DNA from 2 places in the Rhodopseudomonas sp. G2_2311 genome. Region 1 is predicted to be linked to the other one. Evidence: riboswitches for the same ligand, from Rfam matches in the RefSeq annotation. Region 1 holds a riboswitch; the other holds the start of a gene.
What was found. Region 1 has a riboswitch for S-adenosylmethionine ahead of metX (homoserine O-acetyltransferase MetX). Riboswitches for the same ligand answer to the same signal wherever they lie in the genome.
Positions count from the first base shown of each region.

Region 2: it holds a riboswitch for S-adenosylmethionine, as region 1 does, so the genes downstream of both, VRZ08_RS23460 (O-succinylhomoserine sulfhydrylase) here and metX (homoserine O-acetyltransferase MetX) in region 1, are expected to answer to the same signal.

Region 1 is NZ_JAZDRK010000022.1:819-14,276, forward strand. It holds gene VRZ08_RS21420 (M23 family metallopeptidase) at 9-2,039, shown strand; gene VRZ08_RS21425 (hypothetical protein) at 2,185-3,813, shown strand; gene clpB (ATP-dependent chaperone ClpB) at 3,964-6,603, opposite strand; gene VRZ08_RS21435 (MOSC domain-containing protein) at 6,829-7,617, shown strand; gene VRZ08_RS21440 (TIGR02594 family protein) at 7,806-8,546, opposite strand; gene metW (methionine biosynthesis protein MetW) at 8,769-9,464, opposite strand; gene metX (homoserine O-acetyltransferase MetX) at 9,467-10,669, opposite strand; SAM riboswitch at 10,774-10,853, opposite strand; gene VRZ08_RS21455 (chorismate mutase) at 11,024-11,869, shown strand; gene hisC (histidinol-phosphate transaminase) at 11,912-13,009, shown strand; gene VRZ08_RS21465 (prephenate/arogenate dehydrogenase family protein) at 13,006-13,458, shown strand, end outside.
Region 2 is NZ_JAZDRK010000029.1:21,019-38,396, reverse strand. It holds gene VRZ08_RS23475 (OpgC domain-containing protein) at 1-1,253, shown strand, start outside; gene VRZ08_RS23470 (SGNH/GDSL hydrolase family protein) at 1,250-2,029, shown strand; gene VRZ08_RS23465 (SGNH/GDSL hydrolase family protein) at 2,029-3,006, shown strand; gene VRZ08_RS23460 (O-succinylhomoserine sulfhydrylase) at 3,152-4,363, opposite strand; SAM riboswitch at 4,438-4,517, opposite strand; gene VRZ08_RS23455 (2'-deoxycytidine 5'-triphosphate deaminase) at 4,628-5,734, shown strand; gene VRZ08_RS23450 (HEPN domain-containing protein) at 5,741-6,154, opposite strand; gene VRZ08_RS23445 (nucleotidyltransferase domain-containing protein) at 6,151-6,507, opposite strand; gene VRZ08_RS23440 (PQQ-dependent sugar dehydrogenase) at 6,587-7,930, opposite strand; gene VRZ08_RS23435 (hypothetical protein) at 8,078-9,127, shown strand; gene VRZ08_RS23430 (MATE family efflux transporter) at 9,238-10,674, shown strand; gene VRZ08_RS23425 (methylated-DNA--[protein]-cysteine S-methyltransferase) at 10,671-11,249, opposite strand; tRNA gene VRZ08_RS23420 (tRNA-Gly) at 11,444-11,517, shown strand; gene VRZ08_RS23415 (hypothetical protein) at 11,779-11,928, shown strand; gene VRZ08_RS23410 (hypothetical protein) at 12,775-13,308, opposite strand; gene VRZ08_RS23405 (alpha-amylase family glycosyl hydrolase) at 13,820-15,436, shown strand; gene VRZ08_RS23400 (alpha-amylase family protein) at 15,576-17,261, opposite strand.

The sequences.
Region 1 (13,458 bases):
GCCAAAGGGTGTCACGCGGGCGCAGCACCGGGCGCGAGGTCGGCTATATCGACCTTGGTCACGAGCCGCCGCTTTCCGTCGACGGCTCCGAGGCCGCAGTCATCGATCGCCGACGCGTATCGGTGCAGTGGTTCAGCGGCACGATCCTCACCGGTCTCTGTGGTGCCGCGCTGATTGGTGGCGCGGTATTCGCCTCGCTCGACGGCGAGACCACCTTCGCCAAAGCTCCCGAACTGGTTCAGGCCGCCCTCCGCGGCGCGTTCGGAGCCGACAAGACCGCCGCCCTGCATAAGAGCGACCGCCTGCCGCCGCCGAGCGAAGCCGCTTTGGCGCGCAGCGTGATCCGAGTCTCCACGGTTTCGCGGGTCGGCCAGCGCGACGTCGTCCGGGTCCGCCCCTTCGTCAAGATTTCCGGCAACCTGTCGCTGACCACCAGCGATCTGTCCGCCAAGATTCCCGCCTTCAATGCCCAGCGCATGCTGAGCGACGTCGGCGCCCCGGCGCAGAGCGCCGAAGATGCGCAGAATCCCGACGCGGTCGAGCCCGACGCCGAAGTCTCCTTCGTCACCCGCGATCTCGGCACCGTACTGCCCCGCGCCAAGATTGCCGGCCAGATCGCACCCGATGAAATCCTGATGCGCGTGCGCGACGCCGCGAACTGGAAGGGCAACAGCGGCGTTCGCTACGCCAGCGCCGCCGGCGATTTCGGCGGCGACGTGAAGCTCGCTTACGCCCCCGAAGGTCCGTCCGCCGATCCTTACGCCGGCTTCGAAACCCGGATCATCCCGGAAAACGTGACGCTGCTGCCGAAGACCAAGGAGCAGGTCACCGGTGGCAATCCGACCGGCGAACGAACTCACATCGTCAAGAAGGGCGACAGCGTCGTCTCGGTGCTGCGCGATCAAGGTGCCGCCGAAGAAGATGCCCGTGCGGTCGCCGCTGCGCTTGGCGCGCGCGGTCGCGACGGCGGCCTGAAGGAAGGCCAGAAACTACGCATCCTGATGGAATCGTCAGGCCCCGGCAAAGCGCCCCAACCGTTCCGCGTGATCGTCGCAAACGACTCCGCGGTCGAAGCGGTCGCAGCGCTCTCCGATCTCGGCCGCTACGTCGCCGTCGACGTTCAGAGCCTCAACACCGTCAGCGACACCGCCGACAACAGCGATGAGGATGAGGACGACGGCACCGGCGTCCGGCTGTATCAGTCGATCTACGAGACCGCGCTCCGCAACAAGGTGCCGCAGTCGGTGATCGACGACATGATCCGGATCTACTCCTACGACGTCGATTTCCAGCGCAAAGTCCAGGCCGGCGACTCGTTCGAAGTGTTCTACGCGGGCGACGACGAAACCACTTCCACGGTCGAAAAGAACGACGTGCTGTTCGCCTCCCTCACCGTCGGCGGCGAAACCAAGAAATACTACCGCTTCCAAACTCCCGATGACGCCGCGGTCGATTTCTACGACGAGACCGGCAAGAGCGCGAAGAAGTTCCTGGTCCGCAAGCCGGTCAATCAGGCGATCATGCGCTCCGGCTTCGGCGCCCGCCGCCATCCGATCCTCGGCTACGTCAAGATGCACACCGGCGTCGATTGGTCGACTCCCTACGGCACGCCGATCTTTGCCTCGGGCAACGGCGTCGTCGAAAAGTCCGGCTGGGAAGGCGGTTACGGCAAGTACATCCGTATCAAGCACGCCAACGGCTACGAGACCGCCTACGGCCATATGTCGGCGTTCGCCAAGGGCATGGAGCCCGGCAAACGCGTGCGCCAGGGCCAGGTGATCGGCTTCGTCGGTTCGACCGGCCTGTCGACCGGCGCGCACGTCCACTACGAAATCATCGTCAACGGTCGCTTCGTCGATCCGATGCGTGTGCGCCTGCCGCGCGGCCGGTCGCTCGAAGGCCCGATGCTCGCCGGCTTCGAGAAAGAACGCGACCGGCTTGACGCGATGATGACCGGCCGCGGTGGCGGACGACTGGCGGAAGATCTCACCGCCTCGGCCCCGGTTCGCACCTCCTCCACCGCGCAAGCGCGGCGCTGATCCTCGCTTAGTTCGAAGCCTGTCCCGCCGCGCAGCATTCCGCGGCGAGGAATCTGCTGCAGCGCGGCTTCGATTCCATTTGCCAACTTCCTAGCCCCGCCGAATACTCTCGCCATAACAACGAGAAGATCTCGGAGGGAATGCAATGAAGGGCAAACTTGCGCGCGGCGCGAGCGCGTTGACGATCGGCCTGCTGATGCTGTCCGCCGCACACGCCGACAGCTATCAGGTGACCAAGCTGGTCCCGGGCTCGGCGTTTCACGGCGTGCACGGCCTTGCGGTCGACAAGGCCGGCAAACTGTTCGCCGGCAGCGTCGCCGGCGCGGCGCTGTATGAGGTCGATCGCGCCGCCGGCACGGCCAAGATCGCGGTGCCAACGCCGGAAGGCATGGCCGACGATATCGCGATCGCGCCGGACGGCACGATGGCGTGGACCGGCTTCCTCACCGGCGATCTCTATGCACGCAACGGCGACGGCCCGATCAAGAAGCTCGCCTCCGGCCTGCCCGGCATCAACTCGCTGGCCTTCCGCAAGGACGGGCGGCTTTATGCGACCCAGGTGTTTCTCGGCGACGCGCTGTACGAGATCGACGTCGAGGGCGCCAAGCCGCCACGCAAGATCATGGAGAAGATGGGCGGTCTGAACGGCTTCGAGTTCGGCCCCGACGACAAGCTGTACGGCCCGCTGTGGTTCAAGGGGCAGATCGTCAAGGTCGACGTCGACAAAGGCGAGCTCAGCGTCGTTGCCGACGGCTTCAAGGTGCCGGCAGCCGCGAATTTCGACTCCAAGGGCAATCTGTGGGCGCTCGATACGGCGCAGGGTCAGCTCGTCAAGATCGATCCGAAGACCGGCGCCAAACAGATGGTGGCGCAGCTCAAACCGTCGCTCGACAATCTCGCGATCGATGCCAATGACCGCATCTACGTCTCCAATATGGCCGACAACGGCATCCAGGAAGTCGATCCCGCAACCGGCGCGGCCAAGCAGGTGATCATCGGCAAGCTGGCATTTCCCGGCGGCATCGGCGTCGTGTCCGACGGCGGCAAGGACACCATCTATGTCGCCGACGTCTTCGCCTATCGCACCGTCGACGGCGCCAGCGGCGACGTGCGCGAAGTGGCGCGGATGCACGCTGACGGCACCACGCTCGAATATCCGATGAGCGCCACCGCCAAGGGCGACGAGGTGATCCTGTCGAGCTGGTTCACCGGCACGGTGCAGACGATCGACCGCAAGACCGGTCAGAGCCGCGACATGCTGCATGGCTTCAAGGCGCCTTACGACGCGATCCGGCTCGGCGACGGCAAGCTGCTGGTTGCCGAACTCGGCACCAAGTCGCTCGTCGAAGTCTCCGGCGAGCACGGCAAGGACCGCAAGGCGATCGCCACCGATCTGGCTGGTCCGGTCGGCCTGGTGCTCGGCAAGGACAACGCGGTGTATGTCAGCGAAGCGTTTGCCGGCCAGATCAGCAAGATCGACCCGGCGACCGGCGCCAAGACCGTCGTCGCCAAGGACCTGAAGATGCCCGAAGGCGTTGCGCTGGCGCCATCCGGCAAGCTGATCGTCGCCGAAGTCGGCGCCAAGCGTATCGTCGAAGTTGATCCGGCCAGCGGCAGCGTCACCGAAATCGCCGGCAATCTGCCGATCGGCCTCGTAGGCGCCCCCGGCCTGCCGCCAACCAACATGCCGACCGGCATCGGTGTCGGCGCCGGCGGCACGATCTACGTGTCGTCCGATATCGAGAACGCGATCTACAAGATCGAAAAGAAGTAGGCCGAAACGCGACGTGCTCCGCAGCGATCGCTTCGGAGCACATCGTCAACTTCTCATCCTGTCATTGCGAGGAGCGAAGCGACGAAGCAATCCAGGCTCGGTTCGCGGAGCCTCTGGATTGCTTCGCTGCGCTCGCAATGACGGCGCGCGTCAGTTCAGCATCCGCTTCGGCGGGCGTCCCGTGAACGGCTCGATGTCCGCGCTGTGCGGCGGCTTGCCGTTGAAGGTCAGGACACCGCCTTCGGCCGAGATCGCGACGTGGTCGCCGTCCTTGACGGTGCCTTCCAGGATCATCTCGGCGAGCGGGTCCTGGACGCTGCGCTGGATCACCCGCTTCAAGGGACGGGCGCCGTAAGCCGGATCCCAGCCCTTCTCGGCCAGCCAGTCGCGGGCCGCAGCATCGAGATCGAGCACGATCTTGCGGTCCTCGAGCAGCTTGGTGAGCCGCGCGAACTGGATGTCGACGATCCGGCCCATCTCGCTCTTCTGCAAGCGGTGAAACAGGATGATCTCGTCGACGCGGTTGAGGAATTCGGGGCGGAAGTGCGCGCGCACCATTCCCATCACCTGCTCGCGCACCGCGCCGGTGTCCTCGCCCTCCGCCTGGGCGACCAGATACTCCGAGCCGAGGTTCGAGGTCATCACGATCAGCGTGTTGCGGAAGTCCACGGTGCGGCCCTGACCATCGGTCAGGCGGCCGTCATCGAGCACCTGCAGCAGCACGTTGAACACGTCCGGATGCGCCTTTTCGATCTCGTCGAACAGGATCACCTGATACGGCCGGCGCCGCACCGCTTCGGTCAGCACGCCGCCTTCGTCATAGCCGACGTAGCCGGGAGGTGCGCCGATCAGCCGGGCCACGGAGTGCTTCTCCATGAACTCCGACATGTCGATGCGGACCATCGCGGTCTCATCGTCGAACAGATACTCGGCGAGCGCTTTGGTCAGCTCGGTCTTGCCGACGCCGGTCGGACCTAAGAACATGAACGAGCCCATCGGCCGGTTCGGGTCCTGCAGGCCGGCGCGCGCGCGGCGGACCGCGGTCGAGACCGCGTGCACGGCTTCGAACTGCCCGACCACGCGCTGGCCGAGCTGCTCTTCCATCCGCAGCAGCTTTTCCTTCTCGCCTTCGAGCATCTTGTCGACCGGCACGCCGGTCCAACGCGACACCACTTGGGCAATGTGGTTGGCGGTGACCGCCTCCTCCACCATCGCGCCGGCGTTCTCGTTGGTTTCGATCTCGGCGATCTTCTTCTCGAGCTCCGGAATCCGGCCATAGGCGAGCTCGCCTGCGCGCTGATACTCGCCGCGGCGCTGCGCATTGGCGAGTTCGATCCGCAGAGCGTCGAGTTCGCTCTTCAGCTTCTGGGCATCCGACAGCTTGTTCTTCTCGGCACTCCAGCGCTGGGTCAGCGCCGCCGACTTCTCTTCGAGATCGGCGAGCTCCTTCTCAAGCGTCACCAGGCGCGCCTTGGAGCCCGGATCGCTTTCCTTCTTCAGCGCCTCCTGCTCGATCTTGAGCCGCACGATTTCGCGGTCCATCGAGTCGAGCTCTTCGGGCTTGGAGTCGACCTGCATCTTCAGCCGCGCCGCGGCTTCATCCATCAGGTCGATCGCCTTGTCGGGCAGGAAGCGGTCGGTGATGTAGCGGTTCGACAGCGTGGCCGACGCCACGATCGCCGAGTCGGCGATGCGCACGCCGTGGTGCTGCTCGTACTTGTCCTTCAGGCCGCGCAGGATCGAGATGGTGTCCTCGACCGTCGGCTCGGTGACGAACACCGGCTGGAAGCGCCGCGCCAATGCAGCGTCCTTCTCGACGTGCTTACGATACTCGTCGAGCGTGGTGGCGCCGATGCAGTGCAATTCGCCGCGGGCAAGCGCGGGCTTGAGCAGGTTCGAGGCGTCCATCGCGCCGTCCGCCTTGCCGGCGCCGACCAGGGTGTGCATCTCGTCGATGAACAGGATAATGCCGCCCTCGGCCGCAGTGACCTCGGTGAGCACGGCCTTCAGCCGCTCCTCGAACTCGCCGCGATATTTCGCGCCGGCGATCAGCGCGCCCATGTCGAGCGCGAGCAGCTTCTTGTCCTTCAGGCTCTCGGGCACGTCGCCGTTGAGGATGCGCAGCGCCAGGCCCTCGACGATCGCGGTCTTACCGACGCCGGGTTCGCCGATCAGCACGGGATTGTTCTTGGTGCGCCGGGACAGAACCTGGATGGTGCGGCGGATCTCCTCGTCACGGCCGATCACCGGGTCGAGCTTGCCGTCGCGCGCCGCCTGGGTCAGGTCGCGGGCGTATTTCTTCAGCGCGTCATAGGCATTCTCGGCGGTCGCCGAATCCGCAGTGCGGCCTTTGCGCAGGGCATTAATGGCTGCGTTGAGGTTCTGCGGGGTGACGCCGCCCTTCGTGAGCAGCTGGCCGGCCTCGCTGTCCTTATCCAGCGACAGCGCCAGCAGCAGTCGCTCGACGGTAACGAAGCTGTCGCCCGCCTTTTCGGCGGCCTTCTCGGCAGCGTCGAACGCCCGGGCGGTCGCCGGGGCCAGATAGACCTGGCCGGCGCCCGAGCCGGACACCTTCGGCATCTTGCCGAGCGCCTCTTCGGTCGCCTTCAGGATCGCACGCGAATTGCCGCCGGCACGGTCGATCAGACCGCCCGCCAGCCCTTCGGAATCGTCGAGCAGCACTTTCAGAATGTGCAGCGGCGAGAACTGCTGATGGCCCTCTCGCATCGCCAGCGATTGCGCCGACTGGATGAAGCCGCGCACACGTTCGGTATATTTTTCTACGTTCATTGGTTCGGTCCCTCAGCCTGCCCTCGGCGCCTTCGAAAAGCACGCCCGACGGCATCTTCATTGGGGTTCCGCCGGCCGCGCTGACATTCCTCAGCCGGAGGCGGTCGTCACCGTGCGGACCGCATCGGCTTGACGGAAATGTGGGCATCTGTTCCGGCAAACGGAAGGCCCCGGCTCACATTTTCGTGGGCTGCCGAAGCCGGCGCGATCCCTTAAAGACCCGCCATGACAGACCCTGCACTCGCCTCCGTCGCCTCGATCTATCGCTATCCGGTCAAGGGCTTGTCGCCCGAGCCGTTACCCGCCGTCGCCCTGGATGTCGGCCAGACCTTGCCCGGCGACCGGGCGTTCGCGATCGAAAACGGGCCGATCGGGTTCGACCCGGCCAATCCCCGCTACTTCCCCAAGATCAGGTTTCTGATGCTGATGCGCAACGAGCGGCTCGCCGCCCTGCGCAGCCGCTACGATGCCGCGACCGGCGAGCTCAGCCTCTCCCGCGACGGCGCCGAACTGGCCCGCGGCGATCTTCGGACCGAACCCGGCCGCGCCGCGATCGAACGGTTCTTCGCCGGCTATTGCGCCGACGAGCTGCGCGGACCGCCCAAGCTGTTGGCCGGCCAAGGCCACAGCTTCTCGGACGTCGCCCGCAAGGTGGTGTCGATCATCAACCTGGCCAGCGTCGCGGCGCTGGAAGCCATGATCGGCCGCGCTGTCGATCCGCTGCGCTTCCGCGCCAACCTCTATGTCCAGGGCTGGCCGGCCTGGCATGAATTCGACCTGATGGACCAGACGCTGCTGATCGGCAACGCCAAGCTCAAGGTGGTCAAACGCATCGTCCGCTGCGCCGCCACCAATGTCGATCCGCAGACCGCCGCCCGCGACATGTCGATTCCCGAGACCCTGCAGCAGAACCTCGGCCACGCCGATTGCGGGGTTTATGCCGAAGTGATCGAAGCCGGCGACCTCGCGCAGGGCGATGCGGTGCAGGTCGAGCAGCCGGCGCTGTTCGCGTAGCGTGCTTGCAAGATCGCGCTCAACACCCCTGAGGTCATCGCCGGGCTCGACCCGGCGATCCATCTTCTTCGAAGAGGCGCGCTCCGCGCGCGATGGATCCGCGGGCCTTCGCCGCGCCGAAGCGGCTTCGGCCGCGCAGGCGGGTCAAGCCCGCGGATGACGTTGTGCCTTGAGGGAAGCGCCTCGTATCAGCTCGACGGCATCACGTAAGCGTAGATGCGGCTCTTCGAATACACCGACTCGGCGACGCGGTGGCTGTGATTGCCGGACACCACGATCGGGTTGCCGTTCGCATCGATGCCGCTGACGACGCCGACGTGGCCGCCGCGCTTGCCGCGCGACATCACCGCGATCGCGCCGACCTGCGGACCGGAGATGCGCTGGCCGTAGCGCGCGAACGAGCTCGCCATGTCCGAACCGGTGCCCTGATGGCCGGTGCGCTCAAGCACCATGTTCATGAACCGCGCGCACCACAGCGCACGACGGCCGGTCGGATTGCCGCTGCCGATGTAGCTGCGCGCAGCTTCCACCAGGCTCGAGCCGGTACCGCCGCCATTCCACGACTGCGTTTGGAAGTCTTGGGCGGCGAGGCGCTGACGACGACTGGTGCGCTTCTGCGTCGCGGGCTGCAGCTGCGGCTGCGCCATCGCGGCCGAGACATCCATGGCCGGATCGTTAGCGGGGAAACCGAAAGCCGACGGCGCGACCTCCGCCTGCTGCTTCGCGATGCGGCCGTGACGGCGCCACGCGTGCGAGCGACGATGATGGTGCGCGTGACGAGACGCGGAGTGATGCGAATAGCTGGACGCGTGAGCGTGGTGACGATGCAGCGGCTTGGCCGATGCGGGAGCGGCGATCGCCGCGAGCGCCACGAACGACAGGGCGGCAGCGACGAAGCGGAACAATCCAAACGCAGAAAACACAACCATACAGTCTCTCTCTCCCGGAACTCCTCGAGACGCGCCGACCCGCACGGGCCAACATCGGGGTCGACGCGTTAATCGATCAGGGATGGCGAGAGGATGGCTTTGAGAAAGCGAGAGTCAGATTTTAGGGGAAATTTCGAGGAAATTTCATGATACGCAACATTTTTACACGTATCGCGTGCGGTGAACTGATCACCGCACGTATTAACGACTTATTAAGTACGACTAAGGTGCCACGTAGTCGGCGGCCTGCAGCGGCGGTTTTTTCTGCGCGCGGCTGAGCAAAAACACCCCCTGCTCACCAAACATATTCCAGAACCACCACGGCGCATTCAGCCGCAGCGGCCGACCGTAGCGGTCGAGCGCCACCGCGCGCTCCATCTTGACGCCGATCTGATCGCACAGCCCGATGAAGTCTTTGATCGTGCAGAAGTGAATGTTCGGCGTGTCGTACCAGGTCGCCGGCAGGTTCTCGGTGCGCGGCATCTGACCGTGGATCAGCAGCTGCAGCCGCATGTTGATGTAGCCGAAGTTCGGAAACGACACGATCGCGCGGCGGCCGATCCGCAGCAGATTCTCCAGCACCTCTTTCGGCTGCCGCGTCGCCTGCAGCGTCTGCGACAGGATCACGTAGTCGAACGCATCGTCGACGTAGTGATCGAGGTCGGTGTCGGCGTCGCCCTGCACCACCGCAAGGCCGCGCGCGACGCAGCGATTGACGCCCTCGCGCGACAGCTCGATGCCGCGGCAATCGACGCCGCGAGACTCGAGGAGCTGCATCAGATCGCCTTCGCCGCAGCCGACGTCGAGCACCTTCGAGCCGGTCTCGACCATATCGGCGACCAGCAGATGGTCGGCGCGATGCACGCGCAGTTGCGGACGCGCGTGATCTTCCAGCGGCAAGCCTTCCTGCACCGACATGATCAGTGCTCCGCCTTACCGAGGCCGCGCGCAGTGCCGGCCGATTGCAGGAAAGCGCGCGCGATATCGATGAATTCCGGCTCGTCGAGCAGGAACGCGTCGTGTCCCTTGTCGGTGACGATCTCGGCGAACGAAACCCGTGCGCCGCCGGCATTCAGGGCATGCACGATGGCGCGCGATTCCGAGGTCGGAAACAGCCAGTCCGACGTGAACGACACCACGCAGAACCGCGTCTGCGTGCCGCGGAACGCGGCAGCCAGTACGCCGTCATGGTCGGCCGCGATATCGAAGTAATCCATCGCACGGGTCAGATACAGATACGAGTTGGCGTCGAACCGCTCGACGAAGGACGAGCCTTGATAGCGCAAGTAACTCTCGACCTGGAAATCGGCGTCGAACGAGAACGTCGGCAGGTCGCGATCCTGCATCTTGCGGCCGAACTTGCGATGCAGCGCCGCGTCCGACAAGTAGGTGATGTGCGCGGCCATCCGCGCGACCGCGAGTCCGCGATGCGGGAAGCAGCCGTGCTCGAAGTAGCGGCCGTGCTGCCAATCCGGATCGGCCATCACCGCCTGGCGGCCGAGTTCGTGGAAGGCGATGTTCTGCGCCGAGTGCCGGGTCGCGCAGGCGATCGCCAGCGCCGAGAACACCCGCTCCGGGAACGCCACCGACCATTGCAGCACCTGCATGCCGCCCATCGAGCCGCCGACGACGCAGAACAGTTTGTCGATGCCGAGCCGGTCGATCAGCATCGCCTGGGCACGCACCATGTCGGGGATGGTGATGACCGGGAAATCCAGCCCCCAGGGCTTGCCGGTGGCGGGGTTGGTGGAGGCGGGGCCGGTGGAGCCCATGCAGCCGCCGATCACGTTCGAGCAGATCACGAAAAAGCGGTCGGTATCGATCGGCTTGCCGGGGCCGACCAGGGTCAGCCAGCCGCCGGGTTTGCCGGTAATCGGATGCACGTTGGCGATGTGCTGATCCATCGTCAGGGCGTGGCAGACCAGGATGGCGTTGCTCTTGTCGGCGTTCAGCGTGCCGTAGGTCTGGTAGGCGATCTGGAATGGGCTGAGCTCGATGCCGCAATCCAGCGGCAGCGGCTGGTCGGCCCCGAACTGCGCGATGAGCGAATGCGGGTGGTCGACCTCCTGGGTCCGCTCGCCGGCGGCGATCTTCTGCCCCTTCACCGAATGGATATTCATCATACGCCTGCCAACGGCCTCGACATCCCGGGGACGCCCCGGTTCGACCTCAGATAAGAACGGCAGGGCGAATAAAAAACCCGGCCTGAACATTGGTTCGGCCGGGATCGGAACTGTCCCCGGCCTGTTTAGCGAGTTGTTTAACGTGGCTGCAAGCCGGCCGGCTCAAATGACCACGAGTTCTGGCCCGGACGATAATTGCAAAGCCGAAAGCCGTCAACACGACGGCCGCGCAGCCTGGCCCGGAAAGGGTCAATGTTTCCTTTGCCTTCGCTGCCCCCGTTTCTTAAGCAGAAGGACGCACCGCGGCACCGCCGCGACTGCCGATCCCCGTTTCTGTCCGAGGTTCTAAAAGCAATGACCAAGCCGCCCTCGCCGCCGTCGCTCGCCGACCTGCGCCAGGAGATCGACAGCATCGACGAGCAGGTGCACCAGCTGCTGATGCAGCGCGGCGAGATCATCGATCGGCTGATCGCGGTGAAGCAGACCCAGGAGGTCGGCTCGGCATTCCGCCCGGCGCGCGAGGCCGACATGATGCGGCGCCTGGTGCAGCGGCACCACGGCATCCTGCCGCTCGACACTGTCGAGAGCATCTGGCGGGTCATCATCGCGACTTTTACCTATGTGCAGGCGCCGTTTGCGGTGCACGCCGACCAGTCACTCGGCGAGTCGGCGATGCGGGATTCCGCCCGCTTCCATTTCGGCTTCACGGTGCCTTACGTGGCGCACTTCTCGGCTTCGGCGGCGGTCGAGGCGGTGGCGAAGTCCAAGGGCGACCTGGCGTTGGTGTCGGCGACCTCGGGCAACAATCCGTGGTGGCTGGCGCTGGAAGCCGACGGCGCGCCGAAGATCATCGCCCGGCTGCCGTTCATCGAGCGCGCCGACCACCCGGCCGCACTGCCGGTCTTCGTGGTGTCCCGGGTCGCCGACAGCGCCATGGTCACCGAGGTCGAGACCTGGAGCATCCGAGTGTCGGGCTGGAGTGCCGATACCGCCCGGGCACTGTCACCGCTGGCCGACGTCGTGGCGGTCCCGGACACCGCTTTTGACGGCGCCGCCCTGCTGGTGTCGATCCCGGCGCCTGGCGGCCTCGATCAGATCAAGGCTGCCCTGATCGCAGCGGGGGCCTCCCTCCGTTCGTCGGCCCTCGTCGGCAGCCACGCAAGGCGCTATACGGTGCCCCCGAGCGGCAAGTCCGCGTAATTACCGGCTCTCAGCCGCCCGACGATTTTTCCGGAGTTGACGATGTCACGTCCCGTGCCGAATCCCGGCATCCTCGATATTGCGCCCTACACCCCTGGCAAGAGCCCGGTGGCCGAACCCGGCCGCAAGGTGTTCAAGCTCTCGGCCAACGAGACCCCGTTCGGCCCGTCGCCGCACGCGATCGCGGCCTATAAGAGCGCGGCGGATCATCTCGAGGACTATCCGGAAGGCACCTCGCGGATTCTACGCGAAGCGATCGGCAAGGCCTACGGCCTCGATCCCGACCGCATCGTCTGCGGCGCCGGCTCGGACGAAATCCTCAATTTGCTGGCGCACACCTATCTGGCGCCCGGTGACGAGGCGATCTCCAGCCAGCACGGCTTCCTGGTGTATCCGATCGCCACGCTGGCGAACGGCGCCAAGAACGTGGTCGCGCCCGAGAAGAACCTGACCACCGACGTCGACGCGATCCTGGCGGCGGTGACGCCGAACACCAAGCTGGTGTGGCTCGCCAACCCGAACAATCCGACCGGCACCTACATCCCGTTCGACGAGGTCAAGCGGCTGCGCGCCGGCCTGCCCAGCCATGTGGTGCTGGTGCTCGACGCCGCCTATGCCGACTACGTGATGAAGAATGACTACGAGCTCGGCATCGAACTGGTATCGACCACCGAGAACACCGTGCTGACCCACACCTTCTCCAAGGTGCACGGCCTCGCCGCGCTGCGCGTCGGCTGGATGTTCGGTCCGGCCAACATCGTCGATGCGGTCAACCGCATCCGCGGGCCGTTCAATGTCTCGGTGCCGGCGCAGCTCGCTGCGGTCGCGGCGATCCAGGACACCGGCCATGTCGAGCGCTCGCGCGCCCACACCGACAAGTGGCGCAACACCCTGGCCGAAGAGCTGCCGAAGCTCGGGCTGACGGTGACGCCGAGCGTGTGCAACTTCGTGCTGATCCACTTCCCGACCACAAAGGGCAAGACCGCGGCGGAAGCCGACGCGTTCCTGACCAAGCGTGGCCTGGTACTGCGCGCGCTCAACAATTACGGCCTGCCGCATGCGCTGCGCATGACCATCGGCACCGACGAAGCCAACGCGCTGGTGCTCGAGAACTTGCGCGAGTTCATGGGCCAGCCATGAACTCTGCGCCGATGTTTCGCAAAGTTGCGCTGATCGGCTTCGGCCTGATCGGCGGTTCGATCGCGCGTGGAGCGAAGTCGCTCGGCCTCGCCGGCGAAATCGTCACCACCGCGCGTTCGGCAGAGACCCGGGCGCGGGTGCGCGAACTCGGCATCGTCGACCGCGTGGTCGAGAGCAACGCCGAAGCCGCCGAGGGTGCCGATCTCGTCATTCTGTGCATCCCGGTCGGCGCCTGCGGCGATGTCGCCAAGGAGATCGCGCCGCATCTGAAGCACGGCGCGATCGTCTCCGACGTCGGCTCGGTCAAGGCCGCGGTCGTCAAGGCGATGGCGCCGTTCCTGCCGGAGGACGTTCACTTCGTGCCGGCGCATCCGGTCGCCGGAACCGAGAACTCCGGCCCGGATTCCGGCTTCGCCGAGCTGTTCATCAACCGCTGGTGCATTCTCACC
Region 2 (17,378 bases), on a different contig from region 1:
TCACCACCGTTGCCGAGCCGGTCACCGGCGCGCCGCCCGCAGGCGGTCCGCCGGCCGAGCCGGCTGCGCCGCCATCGCGGCCGGCGACCCCGCCGCCGCGCAAGCCGGCGCCGAAACGGGAATTGCGGCTGGATCTGTTTCGCGGCCTGGCGCTGTGGCTGATCTTCATCGATCATTTGCCGGCCAACGTGCTGACCTGGTTCACGCTGCGGAATTACGGCTTCTCCGACGCCACCGAGATCTTCATCTTCATCTCCGGCTACACCGCCGCCTTCGTGTACGGCAAGGCGATGACCGAGCTCGGCTTCGTGGTTGCGGCGGCGCGCATCCTGAAGCGGGTCTGGCAGATCTACGTCGCGCACGTGTTCCTGTTCACGATCTTCCTGGCGGAGATCTCCTACGTCGCCACCAGCTTTCAGAACCCGCTGTATTCCGAGGAAATGGGCATCCTCGACTTCCTCAAGCAACCCGACGTCACCATCGTGCAGGCGCTGCTGTTGCGGTTTCGCCCGGTCAATATGGACGTGCTGCCGCTGTACATCGTGCTGATGTTCTTCCTGCCGCCGATCCTGTGGCTGATGCGGCGATGGCCCGACGTCACGCTGGGGTTGGCGACACTGCTGTACGCCGCGACCTGGCAGTTCGACCTGCATCTGACCGCGTATCCGAGCGGCGCTTGGGTGTTCAATCCGTACGCTTGGCAGCTGCTGTTCGTGTTCGGCGCCTGGTGCGCGATGGGCGGCGCCAAGCGGCTGTCACGGGTGCTGGCGTCGAAAGTCACGCTGTGGCTGGCGGTCGCCTATCTGGTGGCGGCGTTCTACGTCACGCTGACCTGGTACACGCCGCAATTGTTCCACACCCTGCCGAAATGGCTCGAACAGTGGATGTACCCGATCGACAAGCCGAACCTCGACGTGCTGCGGTTCGCGCACTTCCTGGCGCTGGCGGCCCTGACGGTGCGGTTCATTCCGCGCGATTGGCCGGCCTTGAACTCGCCCTGGTTGCGGCCCTTGATCCTGTGCGGCCAGCACTCGCTCGAGATCTTCTGCATTGGCATCTTTCTCGCTTTCGCCGGCTATTTCATCCTGGCGGAAGTCTCCGGCGGCGCGGTGCTGCATTTCTTCGTCAGTGTGACAGGGATTTGCATCATGTCTGCCGCTGCGTGGCTGTTCTCGTGGTACAAGAATGTGGCGAGCAAGGCCGGGTCGCGGACACCACCGGACGCCGACCTCGCGGGAGGCGATGCAGCATGAAGGCCGTGGCGATGGCCGGCTTGAAGTGGATGGTGGCCGTGGCGCTGCTCACGGCGGTCGGCTTGTCGCCCCGCGCAGCCGTCGCCGAGGATGCTCCCACCTGTGTTCCGCCAGCCTATCTGCTGGCCAGCGAAGCCAAGTTGAAGGGCGTCGCCGCGGCGCTGAAGACCACCCACAAGCTCGACATCCTGGTGGTCGGCAGCCGCTCCTCCACCATCCTATCTGCCGAAAACAGCTCCTATCCCGGCCGGTTGCAGACCCTGCTGCGCGACCGTTTCCCGGGCGTGACGATCAACGTGATGGTCGAGATGCGGCCGAAGCGCACCGCGGCCGACATTGCCACCGGGCTGGCGGCGCTGGTCGCCGAACGCAAGCCTGTGCTGGTGATCTGGCAGACCGGCACGTTCGACGCGATCCGCTCGATCGACCCGGACGATTTCCGCACCGCGTTGGGGCAGGGCATCGATGCGGTGAAGCAGGCCGGCTCTGACATCATCTTGATGAATTTGCAGTATAGTCCCCGCACCGAGACCATGATCAATCCGGCGCCATATCTCGACGCGATGCGGGTGGTGGCGCAGGAACACGACGTCCCGCTGTTCGACCGCTTCTCTCTGATGCGCCACTGGAACGAGACGGGCGAATTCGATCTGTTCAGCCCGGCGCCGGGGATTGATCTGGCGCTGCGCGTGCACAACTGCCTGGCGCGCGCGCTGATGGCATTCGTCATCGAGGCTGCGCAGACCGATCCGGCGGAGGCAAGGACCCAGCGTTAATGAGAGTTTCCGGCCCTTTGAGATCGGCCGCCGTCGCGGCGTTTTTGGCGACGGCGTCCCTCCTGATCGCTCCTCCGCAAAGCTTCGCGCAGACCCCATCGGAGCCAGCCCCGCCAGCCGCCGAGGCGGCGCCGGCCGTGGCGCCCGGCGAGGGCGAGGTCGATGTTTCTACGCTCGAGCGCAAGAAAACCGTCGCGGGCGCCGCGCTCGACAAGATTAAAGATGTTGCCAAGCAGGCCGGTGACATCCTCGGCCGGGTGCCATGCCTGCCGCCGAAGGGCGGCGCCAAGTCGATCGGCGCCTTGCCGCGGGTGGCGCGCAAGCTGGCCGATCACCGCCCGGTGGTGATCGTGGCGTTCGGCTCGTCCTCCACCCAGGGCTACGGTTCGACTTCGCCGGCCTTTAATTATCCGAACCGGCTGGCGGCGCAGCTCCGCCGCCATTATCCGGCCTCCGACATCACCGTGGTCAACAGCGGCAAGGGCGGCGAAGACGCGCCCGAAATGATGCGGCGGCTGAAGTCGACGGTGCTGGATGCGAAGCCCGATCTGGTGATCTGGCAGGTCGGCACCAACGCGATCCTGCGCAACCTCGATCCGGCCGACACCGGCAAGCTGGTCGACGACGGCATCAAGGCGATCCAGTCCGCCGGCGCCGATATCGTGCTGGTCGATCCGCAATACGTGCCGCGCGTCAACGAACGCGGCGAGAACGCCGGCAAGATGATCAAGGCGCTCGGCCGGCTCGCCGAGTTGCGCCGCGTCGGCATCTTCCCGCGGTTCGAAGTGATGAAGGAATGGCACGAGCAGCAGGCCATCCCGTTCGACAAGTTCGTCATCGCCGACGGGCTGCACATGAACGATTGGGGCTACGCCTGCTTCGCGCAGCTGCTCGGCGACGGCATCATCCGCTCGGTCGACCAGGTCCGTCTCGGCACCGCCGGTCCGAGCGACGTCACGGCGTTCCGGCCGATGTAACGAATGCGGCGATGACTGCGGTCGTCGCGCGCGCAATCAGCTGATCGGTCTCACGTAACCGCTGGTCACGACGTTACCGAAACAGTCCCGGACGACGCTTTGCGTCGCCCGATACTTCACTCTTGCTGCCGATACGGCGGCTCGCTCACACCTTGTCGAGCGCGGCGAGCAGGTCCTCGATCAGATCGTCTTTGTGCTCCAAGCCGGCCGACAGCCGGATGAAGCCTTCGCTGATGCCGAGTTCGGCGCGCGCTTCCGGCTTCAGCCGCTGATGCGTCGTCGTCGACGGATGGGTGACGAGGCTCTTGGCGTCGCCGAGATTGTTGCTGATCTTCACCAGCTGCAGCGCGTTGAGGAAGCGGAACGCCTCGGCCTTGCCGCCCTTCACTTCGAAGCCGACCAGGGTCGAGCCGGCAGCCATCTGCTTTTTCACCGTGGCGGCCTGGGGGTGATCGGCGCGGCCCGGATACACCAGGCGCGGCACCTTCGGATGGCCCGCCAGCGCATCGGCGATCGCGGCCGCATTGGAGGTCTGCTTCTCGACCCGAACTGCCAGCGTTTCCAGGCCCTTCAGCAGCACCCAGGCGTTGAACGGCGACAGCGACGGGCCGGTCTGGCGCAGATACATCTGGATGTGTTCTTCGATGAACGCCTGCGAAGAGAGCACCACGCCGCCGAGACAGCGGCCCTGGCCGTCGATGTGCTTGGTGGCGGAGTACACCACGACGTCGGCACCGAGCTGCAGCGGGCTCTGCCAGATCGGCGTCGCGAACACGTTGTCGACCACGAGCCGTGCGCCGGCCGCATGGGCGATCTCGGCGATCGCGCCGATGTCGAGCACGTCGAGGGTCGGGTTGGTCGGGCTCTCGAGGAAGAACGTCTTGGTGTTCGGCCGCACCGCCTTCTGCCACTGGTCGAGATCGAGGCCATCGACCAGCGTCGACTCGATGCCGTAGCGCGGCAGCAGGTCTTCGACGACATAGCGGCACGAGCCGAACATCGCCTTGGAGGCGACGACGTGATCGCCCGCGCGCAGCGGCGCTAGCATCGCGGCGGTCACCGCCGCCATGCCGGTGGCGGTCGAGCGCGCCGCTTCGGCGCCTTCGAACTCCGCCATCCGCTGCTCGAAGCTGAACACGGTCGGGTTCGAGAACCGCGAATATTGGAAGCCGGCGTCATCGCCGGTGAAGCGCGCTTCGCACTGCTCGGCGCTGTCGTAGACGAAGCCCTGGGTCAGGAACAGCGCCTCGGACGTCTCGCCGAATTGCGAGCGCAAGCTGCCGGAATGCACCAGGCGGGTCTCGCGGCGGAAATGGGCCGTGGCGGGAACGGGAATGGTCGGTTTGGACTCGGACATGTGGTCTCCAGCGTGCCCACATCGGACGAGGCGGGCACAAAAAAACCGGCCTGGGGCTCAACCCTCGGGCCGGGACCACAACGTCCCCGGCCTGTTTAGCGACTTGTTTAACGTGGCTGCAAGCCGGCCGGCTCAAATCACCACGGGATAAGTCGGGCTCTTAATCCTCCGTACTCTTCCCGTCAAGCCGGGCTTCGGCTAGCGGTTGAGGCTCGTATCTGAGTTTCCCGGAGGGCATGGCTTGCGCTCCGAAGGACCGACACCGTGCCGTTCACCCTGCCGCCCGACGCCAACGGAATTCTGCCCGACCGCATGATCGCGGCGATGACGGAGTCGGGCCTGATCCTACCGGACTATCCGTTCGTCGAGAGCCAGATCCAGCCGGCCAGCCTCGATCTGCGGCTCGGGCCGATCGCCTACCGGGTGCGCGCCAGCTTCCTGCCGGGGCCGGACTGCACCGTGGCGGAGCGGATCGATGAGCTGAAGCTGCACGAGATCGACCTGTCGGACGGCGCCGTGCTGGAAACCAACTGCGTCTATATCGTGCCGCTGCTCGAAAGCCTGGCGATGCCGCGCCACATCGTGGCGGCCGCCAATCCGAAAAGCTCGACCGGCCGGCTCGACGTATTCACCCGGGTGATCGCCGACGGCACCCGCCGCTTCGACATGATCGGCGCCGGCTATCACGGTCCCCTCTACGCCGAGATCAGCCCGAAGACCTTCCCGGTGCTGCTGCGCGAAGGCTCGCGGCTGTCGCAGGTCCGTTTCCGCGTCGGCCAGGCCACGCTGGAGCAGGACGAACTCGACGCGCTGCATGATGCCGAGCGGCTGGTCGATGCCGACGACGCCGACCTCACCGGCGGCGTCGCGCTCAGCGTCGACCTCTCGGGCGAGAACTCCGACGGTTTCGTCGGCTACCGTGCCAAGCGCCACACCGGCGTCGTCGATATCGACCGCCGCGGCGGCTATGCGGTCGGCGAGTTCTGGGAGCCGATCGCGGCCCGTCCCGACGGCACGCTGATCCTCGATCCCGGTGAGTTCTACATCCTGGCTTCGAAGGAAGCCGTGCAGGTCCCGCCGGACTACGCCGCCGAGATGGTGCCGTTCGATCCCTTGGTCGGCGAATTCCGCGTGCACTATGCGGGCTTCTTCGATCCTGGCTTCGGTTACGAAGGCGCCGGCGGCTCGGGTGCCCGCGCGGTGCTGGAAGTTCGCTCGCGCGAAGTGCCGTTCATTCTCGAGCACGGCCAGATCGTCGGCCGCCTGATCTACGAAAAGATGCTGTCGCGCCCCGACGCGATGTACGGCCAGCGCATCGGCTCGAACTACCAGGCCCAGGGCCTGAAGCTGAGCAAGCATTTCAAGGCTTGAGTTCGATCACGACTGCTGACGGTCGAGGTCTCCACGCACGAGGGCGATAGCCGTTTCGGTCTGCTCCAGCTTTGCCGCTATTTCTTCTGCCGTCAGGTGCGCTTCCGTGGCGGGGTCGTCGGAAGGGTAGCGAAACGCGGTTGCCCAGGGTGTGATCGACGAGAGCTCTTCGAACAGCGGTCGGGCCGTGTCTCCGACCGGTACCAGATTGGTCAACGCAACGAGATCGTGCCCTCGGCCGCCGTGCCGCGGAAAAGCGATGCGAAGAGCAATCAGCCGTGCCTTGATCGCCTTCTCGGCGGCTTGTTGAGCCAGATAGGCGGCTTGCGGCAATGAAGCTGGAGGAGTGAGCAAGCGGCGTGCCGCAGTTGCGTCGCTCGTAGCCAGATCAAGCCAGAGCCCGGGATCGCTCGAGCTCATGGCGCCAATGAAAGCGCGGTCTTGTCGAAGACGACGCGGCCGTCTCGCTCGATCTGATGACTGATGCTGCTGGAGTCGGCCCGCGCCGCTTCGAAGCGGCTTCGACGCATAGGCACGATTTGGATCGGAATGCCCAGATCCGAAACCTGCTGCCACAGAGAGACCGGCGTGAACACTCCCGGCGCGACGTCGTCGCTCAGGATCACGCACAGGTCGTAATCACTATCGGGCGTGTGGTCTCCGCGTGCTCGGCTTCCGAACAGGATGATCGTCTCGACCGGCCCGACCGTGGCCAACCGGTTGACGGCCTCGCGCAAACATAGCGGTTCGTCGATGTCGAAAGCGACGCTCATGCGCAACTTATAGCATGAACGCCCCCAAAAATCAGCACCACCGATCCAGTTGTCGGAATGCTGCGCGGGCGAGGTGCGCTCAACGGGATGCCGACTGATTACCCGCCGGGGTCACCCGCCAGATCGCGTTGCCGACGTCGTCGGCGACCAGCAGCGCGCCGCGCTGGTCCAGCGCGACACCGACCGGGCGGCCCTGCGCCTGTTCGTCGGCGTTGAGGAAGCCGGCCAGAACGTCGCGCGGCGGCCCGGACGGTTTGCCACCTTCGAACGGGATGAAGATCACCTTGTAGCCGGAGTGCGGCTTGCGATTCCACGAGCCGTGTTGGCCGACGAAGGCACCGCCCTTCATCGCGTCGGGAAACAGATCGCTGGTGTTGAAGGCGAGCCCGAGCGAGGCCGTGTGGTTGCCCAGCGCGTAGTCCGGCACGATCGCTTTCTCGACCAGATCCGGCCGCGGCGGCTTGACGCGGTCATCGACGTGCAGGCCGAAGTAGCTGTACGGCCAGCCGTAGAATCCGCCGTCCTTCACCGAAGTCATGTAATCGGGCACGAGGTCGCTGCCGATCTCGTCGCGCTCGTTGACGACGACCCACAATTCGCCGGTTTCGGGATGAAAAGCCGGACCGTTAGGGTTGCGCAGGCCGGACGCGAACAGCCGCGTCGCGCCGCTCTCCCGGTCGACCTCGATCACGGCGGCGCGGTTTTCCTCGACCGCCATGCCGTGTTCGGCGGCGTTGCTGTTGGAGCCGGAGGTCGCGTACAGCTTGCTGCCATCCGGGCTGGCGACGAGATCCTTGGTCCAGTGATGATTGAGCGGGCCGGCCGGCAGATCGGCCAGCTTTTCGCCCGCTGCGGTGATCCGGGTGTCGCCCGGATTGTAGGGGAAACGCACGATCGCATCGGTGTTGGCGACGTAGAAGTCGTTACCGACCAGCGCCATGCCGAACGGCGAATTGAGGCCCTGGAGGAACGTCTCGCGGATCTCGGCGACGCCGTCGCCGTCGGCATCGCGCAGCAGGGTGATGCGGTTGGCGCTCGGCGTCCGGGCGCCGGCCTGCCCCATGACGTACTCGGCGACCCGGCGCTTAAGGCCCTTGCCCTCTTCGGGGCGTTCCGGCGCATTGGTTTCGGCCACCAGCACGTCGCCGTTCGGCAGCACGTGGATCGTGCGCGGGTGATCGAGCCCACTCGCGAACGCCGTCACTGCAAGTCCCTCGGCCGGTTTCGGAGTGGCGCCTTCCGACCAGCCCACCGCCTTGGCGATATTGACGGTCGGCAACAGCGTGTTCGCCGGCTCCGGCAGCGTCGGCGAGGGGCCGAAATCTTCGCCCTGTGCCAGATTGGACTGATCGCCGCAGGCCGCGAGCGGCAGCACCAGGGCGAGGCACAGGGCGAGCCGGCTGGTCGGAAGCGATCGGCGCATCTCCAAATCTCCACGGAAGGAACTGAACAAGGCAATGTAGGAAGCGGGGTTGTGTTCAATTTCCACCCGTGAAAATCGGTGAGACGGCTGGTCGCAGGGCGGCCGCGGCAGAAACCACGAACAAAAACAACAACGGGAAGAGAGCCGATGGGAGAAGCGTCCGAGACCGCGCAGGCGGTGCGGTCGCGCGCATGGCGCGGCGTCGCCGAGCTGTATCATGCGGTGTTCACCGGCTTGGTCCTGACTCTGGTCAGCCGCCGCGGTACGGCGGATGCTGCCGAATTCGTATTCCGGGTGTTTCGCCGTCAGCAGCAGGAGCGCTTCGTCTCCGGGCTCGCCAAGCTCGGGCTCAGCGATCTGCCGCCGGCGGTCGCGGCGGCGCAGTATCACTATCTGTCGAACTGGATCGGCGGCGTGCATGTCGAATACATGTACGAAACCGATCGCAAGGCGTGGATCCGCTATCCGCCGCCGCGCTGGATCTGGCGCGGCACCGCGATCTGCGGCGTGCCTTCCGAGGTATCGAAGGCGATGCTCCGCGGCTGGCACGCCAACAATGGCGTCGCGCTCGGCAATCTGAAGCTCGGCTTCGTCTGCACCAAGCAGAGCGTCGACGGCCAGGACGGCCTGGAAGGCTATTACTACGAGGCCGACCATGCCCTCGAGCCGGACCAGCGGCTGCAATTCGCCCGCCATCTCGAAGCGCCGCTGTTCGATCCCGCGGCGGCGCCGGCGCTTCCGGTCGAAAGCTGGCCGAAGTCGCGGCTGGAGAAGGCCTATCGCAACTACGCGATGGAATATGTCCGCACCGCGGCCCCAACCCTGGTGCAGCTGTTCGGCCCGCTCGATGGCGGCTATCTGCTGCATCTGACCGGCAAGCTGATCGGGATGCAGAGTTACGACGAGCTGGCAGCGGCGCTCGGCGTCACCGGCCGCGATGCCGCTGGCTTCGCCGCCATGCTGCGGGCGCTGCTCGATGCGCAGGGCGATGACGTCGAGCTGCGCGAGGTCGGTGGCGGCTTCGAATTGCGGCAGCGCGGCTGGAAATTGATGGACGGCGTTGCCGACGCCGATCCGGCCTGCGTGCGTGTCCTCGAAGGGCTGGCCGAGGGGCTAGCCGCGGCGTGCGGCCGGGGCATCGCTGTCAGTCTGGCCGGCGATCACCGCACCGCCTCGCTGGTTTGGACGGTGCGCTGAGCCGTTCCAACCTATCTGCGGGTGGCCATGCGCGGCGCGACCATCGCGCCGGCCCGGAACGGTGATAGGAAGGCTGAGGCCCGGCTGAAGATCGGGCTCGGGGGAAACGCATGTCCGATATTGCCGTGGCGGAGCTGCCACCGGTCGCGCAAGCCGCGCCGGCTCCGCCTGCGCCGTCGCCTCCGCCCCCCAAAAATCCGCTGCTCGACGACGGCATCCTGCGCACGCTGCTGCGGCTGTCGTGGCCGAACGTCGTGGCGCTGACCGCCGGCACCTGTGTGGCGATCGCCGAGACCTCCTATATCGGCCGGCTCGGCACCGAGGCGCTGGCCGCGATGGCGCTGGTGTTTCCGTTCGTGATCCTGACCATGACGATGTCCGGCGGCGCGATGGGCGGCGGCGTCGCGTCGGCGATTGCGCGGGCGCTCGGCTCCCGCGACGACGACCGCGCCGCGGCACTGGCGATGCACGCGCTGCTGATCGGGCTGTGCTTCGGCTTGGTGTTCACGGTCGGGATGCTGACGTTCGGCGAGCGGGCGCTGGCGCTGCTCGGCGGCCGCGGCGCGGTGCTGAGCCAGGCCGCCGGCTACGTGCACATCTTCTTCGCCGGCGCGGTGGTGCCGTGGCTGATGAACACGTTCGCGGCGATCCTGCGCGGCACCGGCAACATGAAGCTGCCGTCGCTGATGATCCTGAGTTCGGCGATGCTGCAGATCGTGCTTGGCGGCGCGCTCGGCCTCGGTTTCGGGCCGATCCCGCGGTTCGGCATGCCCGGCGTCGCGGCCGGCACGCTGACGGCGTTCTCGATCGGCGCTGCGGTGATGGCCTGGGTGATCTTCTCCGGCCGCGCCGGGGTGAAGCCGCGGCTCGCCGGCCTGCGGATCGAGCGCGGCATGTTCGTCGACATCCTGAAGGTCGGCGCGGTGTCGTGCTTCTCGCCGCTGCAGTCGGTGCTGACGATCACGATCTTCACCCACATGCTGGCGCATTTCGGCACCGCGGTGCTGGCCGGCTACGGCATCGGCGGCCGGCTCGAATTCATGCTGACCTCGATCGCGTTTGCGGTCGGCATCGCGTCGGTGCCGATGATCGGCATGGCGATCGGCGCCGGCCGCGTGAAACGGGCGCGGCAGATCGCCTGGACGGCGGGGCTGGTGTCGTTCCTGTTCGTCGGCGTGGTCGGCACCGGGATCGCGATCTTCCCGCACCTTTGGATCGACCTGTTCACCGACGACACAGCGGTGCGGCTCGCCGGCGAGCAGTATCTGCGCGCGGCCGCGCCGATGTACGCGTTCATCGGGTTGGCGATCTCGATGTATTTTTCCGCGCAGGGCGCTGCCAGGGTGCTCGGACCAGTGCTGGCGCAGACCGGGCGGCTGCTGTTCGTCGTGATTGGCGGCTGGCTGCTGATCCAGCACCACGGCAGCACCGGCAGCTTCTATCTGCTCGCCGCCGGATCGATGGTGCTGCTCGGGCTGACGTCGGCGCTCAGCGTGCTGGTGACGCGCTGGGGGCCAAAGCCGCCGGCCGTGCCGATCGTCCGCTAGCGGTCAGCCTGCCGCGGGGCAAACGGCAGCAGCACGTCGAACAGGCTTGGGCCGCTGGTGGCGAGCGCGCCTTCGAGCGACAGCAGGCGTCGCCGGGTGATGGCGCCGCCATTGGCGCAGATGCCGCTGGTGTCGCCCGCGGCTGCGAGCGCGCGGTGGCACGGCACGATCAGGGCGAACGGGTTGCGCCGGATCGCCTGGCCGACCGCATGCACGGCGCCGGAGGCGCGGAGCTGCTTGGCGATCTCCGCAAAGGTCAACGTCTCGCCGCGCGGGATTGCGCGGACCGCCGCATAGACGCGGCAATCGAACGCCGGAATCCCGCCGAGATCGAGCGCAACGTCGGAAAACTCCCACGGCTCGCCGCGCAGCGCCGCCGCAATGCCGTCGATCACCGGTTCGATCCAGGCCTCGGCACGGCTCTCGCGGGCATCCGGGCAGAGCCGCAGCAGCCGGCGGCGGGTGTCGATCTCGCGGTTTTCGGCCAGCTGCACGGCAAGCACGCTGCCGCGATCCCATGCGATCGCGCATCGGCCCATCATGGTGTCGAAGATCGTGTAGGCAGCCCTCGCCATAGTCAGAACCGTACCAGCGAAAAGCGGGGACGCATCTAGAAAGTAAACAAATTATTAACAACTTTAACGAGTCGGCATTGCGGTGCGGGAGGGGCTGCGGCGTCGCGCGCCGGCCCCCTTAATGATCGCCCCTTGGCGGCGCGCCCGGTCTCGGCTAGATCAGAGTCCGTCGCCGCGTCAGCGCGGCGCCCGGCGCGGGCGTAGTTCAATGGTAGAACGGCAGCTTCCCAAGCTGCATACGAGGGTTCGATTCCCTTCGCCCGCTCCAACCAACCCCCTCACGCGTTCCCCTGATCTCGATCGGCTGTTGTTGCGGGTTACCGCGAAGTGGTTGCGGCTTCCGTCAAACCAGCGCTGTTCGGTACGCTATCGCGCGCCAATCCCGGAGTTGGAGCCGTTGTCGCCGCTTGCTCTGCGCTGCGCGCACGGCAGCCTGCATCCGGAGTGTGCTCCGGTTGATCGGCGTCAACGCCGCCGCCGCCGATCAGCAGGAAGCTTAGTTACTGCTTCATTGCAGGGGGGTACGGCAATGACGACCACCATGATGACTTTCGACATCTTGCTGTTGGCTGCGGCCGCGGTGTCGACGGTGCTGATTTTGTTCGGCGTAGTAATCGCGAGCGGTCATGAAGGCGAGCATCAGCACGCCAACGCCCGCGTGATGTCCCGCCACGACTGATCGTCACACGGCCTTTCGCGGTCGGCGTCAGGACTTGCCGACCGCGTTGTTCAGGTCGTGCTTGATCGTCTCCAGCAGCGAATTCAGCACATCATTGTGCGCAGGCGCTTGGCTGCGCGCAGGTGCCGGGATCGGCCTGCTGGGCGAGCGATGCTGAGCAGAAGGTGTGACCGGCGGCAGTGGTGCCGGTAACAGCGGTTGCGCCGTGGTAAGCCGATTTCCGGCAGGCTGAGACGGGATGGTTGGGGCCGGTGGTGCCGGGCGCTGTGGCACAGCGGATGTCCGAGACGGTGGACGAACGCTAGTTTGAACCGGTGGGACTGCGGCACGCGCCGCCGCTGGCCGATGAGGCGTAGCTTCCCGGGGATGATTGGTCGCCGGCGCGGTGTGTTGCTGCCGCATGGAAGCCGGCTCGGCTGACGTAGATGTAGTAGATGTAAGCGTCGCCGCACCTTCCGGGCTGACGAAATCGCCATAGAGTACGTCGTCGTGGCGACCCATCCACCACAGCGCCGTGCCATAGGCCGCTGCCAGTGCGATGATCCCGAGCAGGCTGAGCTCCAGCATCAGAGCCACCCCGCCCCGACAGGATGAGCTGGTGGTTGCGCGGGTGCCGCCAGACGGAAAAAGCGCATCCGGTCGGCCTTGGTCGCCGACCTTGTTACTTGGATGCAAAATTTTGTGCGCGGCGATCGCATGCGTAATCCCGAAACTAATCAATTGATTCCGGAACCCACACGGCCCTGCAAGTTATTTTTAATCCAATTCAAATGGATGCAACGCAAAAAAGAAGCGCCGGGCAAGCCGGCGCTTCCAGCAACTCAATAAGTGATCGGCGATCGCCGATTAGCGACCGGCCAGCACCGGCAGGCCGAGCATCGACGAGAACGGCGCCGGGTTGTTAATCAGCTGAGCCGAGGCCTTCTGATTGCTGGCGAGCGACGACCAGGCGTCCTGATTCTTGGTCAGGGACGACCACGGCTTCTGGCTCGAAGCGAGCGACGACCACGGCTTCTGCGACGCCGAGAGCAGCGGACCGAACATCGAGGACAGGAAGAAGTTCGGGCTGGTCAGCTCGGGGAAAATGCCGCCGAGGGTGGTGCGGGAGTCGGTCAGCCGCGGCGCGCCGGTCAAGCGGGCGGACGAATCCACCAGCGAAGCGCTGCTGCCGTGGCGAGAGGAGACGTCGCGGATCGCGCCGTGGCGGTTGAGGATCGCGTCGGCCTGGCCACCCTTGCCGAACGGCGGGTCGACCGTGACCACGGTACCGTCCTTGTCGCTGGAGACGATCGCGGCGTTGCTGAACGAAGCGGCCTTGAGCTCCGCGACGGCCGCCTGCGCCTTGGCCGCGTCCTGATACACCTTGAAGATCTGCGTCATTACTACCTTCCTCTAGAGTGATGCGTTGGTTGGAATTTCAGTCTTTGACCGACAATTCGTTGGCAACCCACCCAGTTCCCAACTTGGCATAGTTTCGCGACGCGGCAAGCCCTGCAAACACCAGGTTACCGGCGGCATCGCGCCGCAGCAGAACCTGCTTGCTTGCAGTAAATAATCACTTGCGATCAAGACGGTTCGATCAACTCCAGCCGGATCGTCAGTTCACGAATGCGTTGACCGGTAGCCCGGTATAGTTTGTCCCCGGCATCGACGCCCGGCCGTCGGGCTCACCGTGCCTCCGATTCTTGACGGGCTGATCCTGCCGCTCATCTCCGACAGGCGGATGACTCTGCCGTGGCCCGGCGCTGCGGACCCTCCCTTTGACCTCAGATGCAAGACATCCGTTCACGGCCCTGACGCACGACTGTGCAACCACAGCGATCCGGATTCGGCCGTGCTCGGAACAAAGCCGCGCCCTGCCGCGTCTGAGACCGACAGGGGGGAGATGTGAATGGAAACCGTTGCGGGCGCGTCGTGGTGGATGGCGGGGGTGCTGTATCAGATCTATCCGCGCTCGTTTCAGGACAGCAACAGCGACGGCATTGGGGATTTGCGCGGCATCATCGATCGGCTCGGCTATCTGTCCGATCTCGGCGTCGACGCGATCTGGCTGTCGCCGATCTTCCCGTCACCGATGGCGGACTTCGGCTATGACGTCGCGGACTATGTCGGCATCGATCCGATCTTCGGCACCATGGATGATTTCGACGCGCTGGTGCTCACCGCGCATGCCCGCGGCCTGAAGGTCATTCTCGATCTGGTCCCGAACCATTCGTCCGACCAGCATCCCTGGTTCATCGAGAGCCGGTCGTCGCGCCACAATCCCAAGCGCGATTGGTACATCTGGCGCGATCCGGCGCCGGACGGCGGGCCGCCGACCAATTGGCTGTCGGAATTCGGCGGCAGCGGTTGGGAATATGACGACGCCACCGGCCAATATTACTATCACGCCTTCCTCAAGCAGCAGCCCGATCTCAACTGGCGCAATCCGGAGGTGCGGGCGGCGATCTTCGAGGCGATGCGGTTCTGGCTGCGCAAGGGTGTCGATGGCTTTCGGGTCGACGTGATCTGGCATCTGATCAAGGACGATCAATTCCGCAACAACCCGCCCAACCCGGATTTCCGCCCCGGCATGCCGCCGCACGCTGCACTGCTTCCGGTATATTCGGCCGACCGGCCGGAGACGCTCGCGGTGGTGGCCGAGCTGCGCAGCGTGATCGAGGAGTTCGATCATCGTCTCCTAATCGGCGAGATCTATCTGCCGGTCGAGCGGCTGGTGGCGTATTACGGCGCCGGGCTGAAGGGCGCGCAGCTGCCGTTCAACTTCGCGCTGCTGTCGACCCCATGGCGTGCCCGCGAGATCGCCGGGCTGATCGAGCGTTACGAGCTGGCGCTGCCATCGGGCGCATGGCCCAACTGGGTGCTGGGCAATCACGACCGGCCGCGGGTGGCGGGCCGGGTCGGACCGGCGCAGGCGCGCGTCGCTGCGATGCTGCTGCTGACGCTGCGCGGCACCCCGACGATGTATTACGGCGACGAGCTCGGCATGGAGCAGGTCGAGATCGCGCCCGAGGACGTGCAGGACCCGTTCGAGAAGAACGTGCCGGGGATCGGCGTCGGTCGCGACGGCTGCCGCACGCCAATGCAGTGGGACGCCTCAGCGAATGCCGGCTTCTCCGATGCCCGGCCGTGGCTGCCGCTGGCGCCCGATGCCACCCAGGACAACGTCGCCAATCTGCGGGCGGACGCGCAGTCGATCCTTAATCTGTATCGCGCGCTGCTGCGGCTGCGGCGGCAACTGCCGCAGCTCGCGCTCGGCGATTATCAGCCGCTCGCCGCGGAGGGCGATCTGTTGCTGTATCGCCGGCGTCATCAGGGACAGTCGGTGCTGGTGGCGCTCAATCTCGGACCGGATCCGATCTCGGCCGCGTCGGACGCCATCGGACTCGACGGCGAGGTGCTGTTGTCGACCATGCTCGACCGCGCCGGCGAACGGGTCGGCGACACCCTCGATCTCCGCGGCAACGAAGGCATCATCGTCGGAAGCGCGCCGGAGGAGGTTGTGTAGCCGCCCGAGCCCGACCTTTTCCAACATCTTCTCCGTCATTGCGAGCGAAGCGAAGCAATCCAGAGCTTCGGGCACTGAGGTGCTGGATCGCTTCGTCGCTGCGCTCTTCGCAACGACGATTTGAAAGGTCGTCGATGGTTCAGGCCTTCGCGCGTCCGCCGCCGTCGACTTCGGTCCGGCGCAGCAGATAATCGAGGCCGCCGACCCTGAACCAGCGATAGCCGTAGCCTTCGATCAGCAGCTTGTGCCGGCCGCGGGTGGCGCGGCTGTGATTGTCGCCGAGCAGGTCGATCAAGGTATCGCCGGCATCATCGGGCAGCCCGACCGCGAACGACACCTCGCGCGGCTGCTCGTCGAGATTGTGCACGAACAGCGCTGAATTGTTGCGCCAGTCGTAGCGCAGGATCAGCACCGCGGGATCGCGCGCGGCGATCACCTTGAAGTCGCCCCAGCCGATCTCCGGCACTTCCTTGCGCATCCGGATGATGCGCTCGGTCCAGTTCAGCATCGAATCCGGATCGCGGCGCTGCTGGGCGACATTGACGTGCTCGAAGCCGTAGGCGCCGTGGTCGATCACCGGGATCTCCGGCTTGTCGCTCTTGGTGAAGCCGCCGTGCGGCTCGGTCGACCATTGCATCGGCGTGCGCGCGCAGCGCCGCTCGGGCAGCGCCAGATTGTCCCCCATCGCGATCTCGTCGCCGTAGCGGATCACCGGCGTGCCCGGCAGCGTCATCATCAGGCTGTAGGCGAGCTCGAGCCGGCGCTGATCGCCGCCGAGCATCGGCGCCAGCCGGCGCCGGATGCCGCGATCGTACAGCTGCATGGTTTTATCCGGACCGAACTTCTCGAACACGATCCGCTGCTGCGCCTTGGTCAGCCGGCCGAGATCGAGCTCGTCGTGGTTGCGCAGGAACAGCCCCCATTGCGCGGTGGCCGGTCGCGGCTTGGTGGCGGCAAGCGCGTTGGCCAGCGGGCCGGTGTCGGCGGCGGCGAGCGCGTAGAACAGATGCTGGTTCACATGAAAATTGAACATCATCTGCATGCGTTCGCCGTCATCGCCGAAATAGTGCAGGTCGTCTTCGGGGCGGACATTGGCCTCGGCCAGGATGATCGAGTCGCCTTTGCGCCATTGCAGGAATTCGCGGAAGGTTCGCAGCATGTCGAACTGTTCGACAGGCTTCTTGACCTTCGGACCTTTGGTGGCGATCACGAACGGCACCGCGTCCATCCGGAAGCCGGACACGCCGAGCTGAATCCAGAACCCCATGATCTTCAGGATCTCTTCCTGCACATAGGGATTGGCGGTGTTGAGGTCGGGCTGGAATTCGTAGAAGCGGTGGAAGTACCAAGCCTTCGCCTGCTTGTCGTGAGTCCAGGTCGACTTCTGTACGCCCGGAAACACCATGCCCTGGTCGGCGTGGGCGGGCTTCTTATCCGACCACACATACCAGTCGCGATAGGGCGAGTTGGGATCGGCGCGGGCCTGCTTGAACCAGGGATGCTGGTCGGAGGTGTGATTGACCACGAGGTCGATGATCACCCGCATGCCGCGCTGTTTGCATCCGTGGGTGAATTCGACGAAGTCGCCGAGCGTGCCGTAGCGCGAGTCGACGCCGTAATAGTCGGAGATGTCGTAGCCGTCGTCGCGATAGGGCGAGGGCTGAAACGGCATCAGCCAGATCGCCGTGACGCCGAGCCCGTGCAGATAATCGAGCCGCCTTGTCAGGCCCTTGAAGTCGCCGATGCCGTCGCCATTGGCGTCCATATAGGTCGCGACCGACAGGCAGTAGATTACGCCGTTCTTGTACCAAAGGTCGTCGATCATCGGCGCTCGGCGGCTTGGGAGGAGGGGGGGGTGGCGGCGCATTGCGAGGGGCGAAGCGAGGAAGCAATCCAGCGCCGTGCTCGGCGTTCCTGGATTGCTTCGCTCCGCTCGCACTGA